Regions from separate parts of the Faecalibacterium sp. BCRC 81149 genome, predicted to be linked through region 2. Evidence: a T-box and tRNA genes for the amino acid it is inferred to sense, from the RefSeq annotation. Region 2 holds a T-box; the other holds one or more tRNA genes.
The links. A T-box is a leader RNA that pairs with one kind of tRNA and senses whether it is charged. The one in region 2 lies ahead of tyrS (tyrosine--tRNA ligase), so its partner is inferred to be a tRNA-Tyr.
Positions count from the first base shown of each region.

Region 1 (4,421 bases), on a different contig from region 2:
AATACAGTTCCTGCGATGCAATGGAAGTGACATTAAGAACCACTCCATGCCTTGCACCCAAAAGCCATTGAATAGGAAGAATCACTGCACTGAACATTTGCGGAACAGTCAGTAAGAATGCCAGTCCGAGAAGTGTTTGTTTCTTTTTGAAAAACGTCTTTTTCTCGGAAGAAGTTGTATCAACCCGAAAATCATTCTTACCCATATTGCATCCCCCTTTGATTTCACATTTAGAATAGCACACGTTAAATTGAAAATCAATATATTTTTATCGTTTATCAAAAAAACCATCTGCATTATGAGTAAGAGTGTTAAACAGTACCCCTTGAAAGGAGGGATGCCCTTTGGCAAGAAACGATGGCGTTGACCGCACCAGTGTCCGAAATCTCGCCGTTTCAGACAAGGCCGTTGGTAACACCCAGCAGCACAACGAGCGCGAAAAGGACAGCTATCGGAACCCCGATATTATCCCCCAGCGCGCTGCATGGAACGTCCACTTCAAAAAGCCAACCGCCAGCTACACTGACCTGTTCGCCCAACTGGAAGCCGCCGGAACCATCTCCACGCGCGGCTTGAAGCCGGATGCCACCCATTATTGCGAGCTTGTCTTTGATGTCAACTCGGCCTATTTTGACAATCACGGTGGCTACGAGTTCGCCAAGCAGTTCTATGAGGATGCCTACAAAGCTGCTGTGCAAATCGTGGGTGGTGAGCAGTATATCCTCTCGGCAGTCATGCACGCGGATGAGATCAACCGCGCCATGACCGAAGCACTAGGCAGGGAGGTCTACCACTACCACCTCCATGTGGTCTATGTACCTGTGGTGGAAAAGCAGATCCTCTGGTCGAAACGCTGCAAGGATAAGGCACTGGTCGGCACAGTCAAGGAGACCGTCATGCAGGTCAGCCGGAGCAAGAAGTGGGCATCCAAGCCCTTGCTGGACGATGCCGGAAAGCCCGTCCTGCAAAAGAACGGCAAGCCTGTTTTGAAGAAGTCGTACAGCATCCTGCAAGACGATTTCTTCAACTATATGCGCAGCGCCGGGTATACCGATGTAGAGCGCGGTGAGCGTGGCAGCACTGAAGAACACCTGACCGTCACCCAATTCAAAGTCCAGCGGGAGCAGGAACGTCTGGACACCCTTACCGCCCAAGCCGACCAAAAGGCGCAGTCGCTTACTAAAACCTGTCAGACCCTCTCCAAAAAGGAGAGGGAGCTTGCCGCTGTGCAGAAAAAGGCCACACTCACGAAAGAAGCCCTCATTCATGCGCGCGATCTGGATTATATCGGCAAGCGCACCTTCCTCGGTAACTACTCGCTGACCGAAGAAGAATTTTCCAAACTGAAAAAACAGGCTGACCACGGCTATATGATGGACGTGGAGAACCGCCGCCTGAAAGAAGAACTTTCCACCGCCAAGAAGGAAGCCATTCATTGGAGCAACAAGTACCACGACCTGTGGTACGATGTAAAGCCTTATCTGGATGCTCTCCACCGTGCGCCGGAGCTGGTGCGTGGCTTTCTGGAAAAGATTCTTGCCCCCAAGCAGGAGCGCACCATGAATGTGCAGCAGCAAAACCGCAAGCGTGGGCAGGATGTTGAACTTTGATTTTCGGAGGACACTATTTGAGCAAAAAGAAAAAGTCTGTAAACAAGTCCGGCTACCCGGATGAAGCGATCAAGTCGCTGGCACGTTGTTTCTATCCTTCCATGGTTGAGTTTTTCAACAGCGAGGAAGGCCAGCGTGAATATGAGGAATGGCTGAAAGAGCAGGAAGCTCTACAAGCATTGCCTGTTGCCGCATAAAAACAGCAGGACGCTCCCGGTAAAGAGGGAACGCCCTGCCTTATATATATGTATCTCACCGAGGTGTGTCCAGTTGGGCACACCTCTTATTTTTTTGCTCTTAATCTTCCAGCCCGTGGCTCCCAGCCACATTCCGCAGGTATTCTTCCGGCTCACCGTTTAGAATCAGCTCTGCATACGCCAGTGGGTCATTGTAGATAAGGTAGTCCAGTTCTGTCTGCTGCGCCATGGTCACATCCAGCGCATCCTCAACCCCGGTGCAGTCAATGGAGATTTTTCTCCCATCCCGGAGCAACAGCTCCACACATCCGGTGTCCATGTTAAACTTGCAGGCTCTTTCATCGTACTTCATCATCGTGTCCTCCAAACTCTTGTTGTGTGGTTACGGTCTATGACAAGGTATCGGAGTTTTGCGCCGTCCACGGGAGCCTTCATTGTTGTACCCGAAGAAAACGAAAAATCCGAACCCTTCTCCAATCGGAAATAGGTTCGGATTTCTCTTGTTTGGTGGGCGCGGGTGGATTCGAACCACCGAAGCTGAAAAGCAGCAGATTTACAGTCTGTCCCCATTGGCCACTCGGGAACACGCCCAGATTCTGTTCATGTCCGTTGCCGGACGACTTGTTTATTTTATCAGACTGCGGGCGATTTGTCAACTACTTTTTTCGGATTTTTGCAGCTTTTCTGCGGAAGCTGTCGGCAGGGTCAGTTTTGGGTCAGATGTTTCCGGCGCTCGTAATCCCGCAAGGCGGCAATGGCTTCGCCGGACATGGGGTAGAGGGCAATGAGATTAAATATGGTCATCAGGCCGATGCCCACATCGCCCAGGTCCCACACCACGGTATAGGCTTCCAGGCCGCCCACCATCAGCATGACAAGGGCCAGCACCTTATAGGCTGTCTGCCAGCCCCAGCGGTCGCCAAAGAGGTACGCCACATTGGAGCGGGCATAGAACAGGATGCCGATGAAGGTGGAGAAGCTGAACAGCGCCAGCGTGACGGCAATGAACACCACGCCAAAGCTGCCCAGATGGTACTGCGCCGCTGCCTGCAGCAGGTCCATGCCGGTCAGCCCAGTGGTGACATTTGCGGGAGCCAGCAGCATCATAAAGGCAGTGCAGCTGCAGATGACCACCGTATCGATCAGGACACCCAGTGCCTGCACAAAGCCCATCTTCACAGGATCATCGCAGGAGGCAGCCGCTGCCGCACAGGGGGCTGAACCGCTGCCCGCTTCATTGGAGAACAGGCCGCGCTTGACACCGTTCATCAGCACCGCGCCAAAGCCGCCCGCGGCCACCTGCCGCAGGCCGAAGGCTTCCGAGAAGATGCGGCCCAGCACAGCGGGCAGCTGGCGGAAATTCACCGCAATGATGATAACCGTCATCACGAAATAGCAGACCGCCATGATCGGCACGATAACATCCAGGCTTTTCACGGTGGCATCCCTGCGCAGGACAATGACCGCCGAGAGCACCACCAGCACCACTGTGGTCACGATGGGCGGGATGGAGAACGCATTGGCAAAGGCGGAGCTGACCGAATTGCTGATGACCTGGCTGATGCCGCACCAGCAGATGAGTCCTGAAATGGCAAACAGTACCGCGATGATAGAATGACGCAGCTTTTTGCCCCGCTTGCGCTCGGCCAGCACATGGATGTAGTAGGCCGGGCCGCCGCGCTGCCCGCCATAGAGCGGGTCAGGCTGCCGGTACTTCTGGGCCAGTGTGGATTCCACAAAGGAGGTGGAGGCCCCCAGCAGGGCCGTGACCCACATCCAGAACACCGCACCGGCACCACCGGCAGACACTGCCGCCACCACGCCCACCAGATTGCCCATGCCTACCCGGGTGGCCGTGGAGACGATGAGCGTCTGAAAAGAGGAAAGGCTGTCCATGCTCTGGTTCTTCTCGCAGACAGCGGCGATCATATCCCGGAACAGCCGCACGGGCAGCAGCCGGGTGCGCAGGGTGAAGAACACACCCGCCGTGAGCAGCAGCACCGCCATCAGCGAAATGCCGATGCCGCCGCCCACCGGCAGGGTGAACAAATCACCCCAGAGCAAGTTGTATACCGTTTCGATCAAATGGGACATTCTGAGGAGCCTCCTGTTGTGTGATTACTTTATTATAATACAGCACTTCAGGTTTGTAAATCAGAAAATCCAAGCGCAAGGAAAACAAAAAATCCGAACCCTTCTCTTTTGAGAAAGGGTTCGGATTTTCATTGTTTGGTGCGAGTAGTGATACAGAACTTTTCAAAAAACATCGTAGTACAATTTGTTTTCAAGGTCATCGGATAGCAACTTGCTTGTATCGCACCCCGATGGGCAGCCGTGTTTGAAATATAGTTGCCTTTTATATACCACACAACCTAAAAATTATCAAGTACGCGCAGCGTTCACTTCTCCCATCACCGGGAGCAAATGAACGCTGCTTTTTTTGTTTACAACGAAAGGAGGCATCCGTGAAATGGCAGTTTTTCGGGTAGAAAAGAACAGCGGCTACACGGTCATGTCGAACCATCACCTGCGGAACCGGGCCTTGTCCCTGAAAGCCAAGGGCTTACTCTCCCAAATGCTCTCCCTACCGGAAGATTGGGACTACACCCTGCAA
Region 1 is NZ_QXJA01000029.1:282-4,702, reverse strand. It holds gene D3F01_RS15630 (DUF2975 domain-containing protein) at 1-205, opposite strand, end outside; gene D3F01_RS15625 (plasmid recombination protein) at 345-1,610, shown strand; gene D3F01_RS15620 (hypothetical protein) at 1,628-1,807, shown strand; gene D3F01_RS15615 (DUF6061 family protein) at 1,908-2,159, opposite strand; tRNA gene D3F01_RS15610 (tRNA-Tyr) at 2,313-2,398, opposite strand; gene D3F01_RS15605 (alanine/glycine:cation symporter family protein) at 2,513-3,901, opposite strand; partial or broken gene D3F01_RS15600 (helix-turn-helix domain-containing protein) at 4,278-4,421, shown strand, end outside.
Region 1: it has a tRNA-Tyr gene. The T-box ahead of tyrS (tyrosine--tRNA ligase) is inferred to sense a tRNA for this amino acid. The anticodon was not compared.

Region 2 (4,421 bases):
AGACCTCTGTGGATGGCCGCCAGACCTTTGTGGCCTATTCCCTGGGAAATTTCCTCAGCACCCAGAGCAAACCGGATCAACTCATCGGCGCCATCCTGACACTGGAGCTGAACAAGACGACGGACCCGGATGGCAGCGTTCGCTGCGCTGTCGCTTCCCCGCAATTACATCCCACCGTGACCCACTATGATGCCGGTAAATCCAACGTCCGCACCTACCTCTTCCGGGATTACACGTCGGAACTGGCGCAGGCGCATGGTGTCCGGGCCGCCTACCCTAGCTTTGGGATAGAGTACATTCAGAACGTATTACAGACCAACATCAACAGCGCGTTTTTGGCGCTCGCCTGAATTTGCAGCCCTTTGGGGCAGATTGGAGTGTTCATTATGTATGGTGTTTCCAAAATCAACATTGAGCCCAGCCTGATGATGATCAGTGTACAGGATGTGGAGTTCAAGGGCAACAGCCTGGCCCGCTACCTGCAGATCTTTGCCGATACCGGCGTTGTGGTGGATATGATCAGTCAGAGCGCCCCTCACGGTACCAACATTGATTTCAGCTTTACCGCATCTGCCAGTGATCTGACACTGGTGATGAAGGCCATCTCTGCAGCCAATCTCGACAAGGATGCCAAGGCCTCCCCGCTGATCAGCGTTGGTTACTCCAAGCTGAACCTCTTCGGTGAGGACATGGTCACCAGCTGCGGTGTAGCTGCCCGGGCCCTGAACGCATTGGCCATGGCTGACATCGAGGTTCTGCTCATCACCACCAGCGATCTGGATATTTCTCTGCTGGTGCGCAGTGAGAACGAGGACTCCGCTTACGATGTGCTGAAGAAAGCCTTTGAGCTGTAAGCTGCCATTCTCTGTGAATATCACATAAACGCAAAAAGCCCGGCGGCATCCCAAAATCGGATGTTGCCGGGCTTTTATCATACGCTGTTTCTAAAAGGTTACAGGGTCACTTTGTGGTAGACCTTCTTGCCCTTCTTGATGACGATACTGTTCTTCAGCTGATCAGCGGTAAAGCTGACAGTGGGAGCAGCTACCTTTTCACCATCCACCAGGACACCGCCCTGCACGACCAGGCGGCGGGCCTCGCCGTTGGAAGCGGCCAGACCGGCCTTGACCATGAGGGTCAGGATGCCGATGGAGCCATCGGTCAGATCCGCTTCGGTCAACTGAGTGGAGGGCATGTGCTCAGTGTCGGCAGCACCGCTGAACAGAGCGCGGGCAGCGTTCTGGGCTTTCTCAGCCTCTTCCTCGCCGTGGACCATCTTGGTCAGCTCGTAAGCCAGGATCTCCTTGGCCTCGTTCAGGCGCTGGTCCTTCCAGGTGCTCATCTCATCGATCTGCTCCAGCGGGAGGAAGGTCAGCATCCGGATGCACTTCATCACATCAGCATCGCCGACATTGCGCCAGTACTGGTAGAACTCAAAGGGACTGGTCTTGTTGGGGTCGAGCCAGACCGCATTGCCTGCAGTCTTGCCCATCTTCTTGCCCTGAGAATCGGTCAGCAGAGTGATGGTCATCGCATAGGCATCCTTGCCCAGCTTGCGGCGGATCAGCTCAGTGCCGCCCAGCATGTTGCTCCACTGGTCATCGCCGCCAAACTGCATGTTGCAGCCGTAGTGCTGGAACATGTAGTAGAAGTCGTAGCTCTGCATGATCATGTAGTTGAACTCGAGGAAGGACAGGCCCTTCTCCATGCGCTGCTCATAGCACTTGGCGCGGAGCATGTTGTTGACGGAGAAGCAGGCACCCACATCACGCAGCAGCTCAACATAATTCAGGTTCAGCAGCCAGTCGGCATTGTTCAGCATCAGAGCCTTGCCCTCAGAAAAATCGATGAACTTCTCCATCTGCTTCTTGAAGCAGGCTGCATTGTGAGCAATGTCCTCCTTGGTCAGCATCTTGCGCATGTCGGTACGGCCAGAGGGGTCGCCGATCATGGTGGTGCCGCCGCCGATCAGGGCGATGGGCTTGTTGCCGGCCATCTGCAAGCGCTTCATCAGGGTCAGGGCCATAAAATGGCCTGCAGTCAGGCTGTCCGCGGTGCAGTCAAAGCCAATATAGAAGGTGGCCTTGCCGTTGTTGATGAGGTCAATGATCTCATTGTCGGTGATCTGGGCCACCAGACCGCGTGCCTGCAGTTCTTCGTAAAGAGTCATGGGATGATCCTCCTGTTTTGTCGGGCAGAGGACAAAAGAGAACGCCCTCTGCCAAAAATGAATTTGGCAGAGGGCGAGAAAATCGCGGTACCACCTCTGTTTGCCGCCCCCTCACAGAAACGGCCTCACGAGTGCGCCCCACAGAGATGGGATACACTCCTGCGTTTGTAACGCTCGCACGCGGCACAGCCTACTAGCCAAAGCATTCAGCCTGCAACTCCGGGAGGTATTTCCCCTGCTGTTCTGCACACCCCTTGCACCAACCGGGGTCTCTCTGGGCAAACACTGACAAGGTACTTGTTCCCTTCAACGTCTTTCAACAGAAATCAGTTTAGCACAAATCAGCAGGGTTGTCAATCACTGGTTTCATGCTCGGCCAGTCCCAGCATCTCTCTGGCATTGGCACGGGAAAGCTCCGTGACATGGTCACCGGAAATAATATGCGCCAGCGCGTCCACTCTGCCTTCGATATCCAGCGGGTGGATCTCGGTATAGGTGCGTTCATTCGTGATATTTTTCTGGATAAGCAGATGGCAGTCGGCCAGTGCAGCGATCTGCGCTGTGTGGGTGATGCAGAGGATCTGGTGATCCTTTGCACTCTGTTTGAGCACCTCACCGATGCGGCTGGCTGCCTTGCCGGACACGCCGCTGTCGATCTCATCGTAGATGACCGTAGGCACTGCGTCCTTATCGGCCATGGCATTTTTGATTGCCAGCGTGATACGGCTCAGTTCACCGCCGGAAGCGATTTTTGCCAGCGGCTTGGGATCCTCACCGGGATTTGTGGAAATATAAAACTCCACGCTGTCCTGGCCATGGCTGGCCAGCGGGCCGCGGGTATGGCGCAGGGTCATGCGGACACCTGGCATGTTCAAAAAATCCAGTGTGCCGGAGATGCGCCTGTTCAATTCCTCAAAGGCTTTCAGGCGGGTCTGGGTCAGCACCTCGGCCTTATCCCGGGCCAGTACATAGAGCCGATGCTTTTCAGCCTGCAGGTGCTCTGTCCGCTCCTGTGAGAATTGGATGCGGTCCAGCTCTTCCCTTGCCTGCTGTCCAAAGGCGATGATATCTTCCACAGTATCACCGTATTTCCGCTTGAGCTTGTAGATCAGATCCATCCGCTGTTCGATTTCATCCAGCTCTGCATCATTCGTCTCGTAGCCCTCCAGCCGCCCGATCAGGTCAGCAGAAAGGTCTTTTGCGGTGTAATAAAGATCCAGCAGCTGTCCTGCAGCAGCAGAAAGGCCGCTGTCCAGTTGGGCGGCACCATCGATCGCATTGGAAGCTTCCCCCAGCAGATCAACGGCACCCGGGGCATCATCTCCGCCCGAAAGCAGCGCATAGCTCTGGGAGATGCGCTCCCGGATGGTGGAGGCATTCGCCAGCACCTTACGGCGGGCCGCCAGCGTCTCCTCTTCGCCTGCGGTCAGGCTGGCATCCTCGATCTCCTGTACCTGATAACTCAGCAGATCGATCTTTCGCTGTTTTTCACCCTCATCGGTGATGATGGCATCCAGCTCCTTTTTGACCTTGATAAGCTCCCGGTAAACAGCATAATACTCCTGATACACCGCCCCGTTCTGGGCGTAGGCATCCAGGATACCCTCATGGCGGGCCGGGTTCAACAGGCCTACGGAATCGTGCTGGCCGTTGATGTTGATGAGCCCACCGCACAGTTCCCGCAGAATGGCTGCTGTGGCAGGCATTCCATTGATGCGGCAGGTGCTCTTGCCCTCGGCAGTGATCTCACGGCTCAGGGTCAGCGCTTCTGAGCGCTCATACCCCGCCTTTTCCAGGCTGTCCAGCACTGCAGGCGGAACATCATCAAATGCCGCCCGGATGACTGCTTTTGCAGCCCCCGTGCGCACCAGATCCTTGGAGGTGCGGTTGCCCAGAATGGCATTGATGGAGTCGATCAGGATAGATTTGCCCGCACCGGTCTCGCCGGTAAGGACATTCAGGCCCTTCTCAAAATGCACGTTGGCCTTCTGGATGACTGCAACATTTTCAATTTGCAGACTGCTCAACATGTTCGTTCTCTCCCGCCTTTATTTCTGCCCGATGTAATGCCCAAGCTCGGTGCAAATGGTCTTTGCATCCCGCTCTGAGCGGGCCACGATCAGAAAGGTATCATCACCGGAAAGGGTGCCGACCACATTTTTCCACTTGAGTGCGTCAAATACCTCGCAGGCCGCATTGGCCATGCCAGAGTAGCACTTTACCAGCACTACATGTCCCGCAAAGTCCACCC
Region 2 is NZ_QXJA01000001.1:163,319-167,739, forward strand. It holds gene D3F01_RS00785 (CapA family protein) at 1-350, shown strand, start outside; gene D3F01_RS00790 (ACT domain-containing protein) at 387-854, shown strand; gene tyrS (tyrosine--tRNA ligase) at 953-2,170, opposite strand; T-box leader at 2,237-2,489, opposite strand; gene recN (DNA repair protein RecN) at 2,524-4,200, opposite strand; gene D3F01_RS00805 (arginine repressor) at 4,219-4,421, opposite strand, start outside.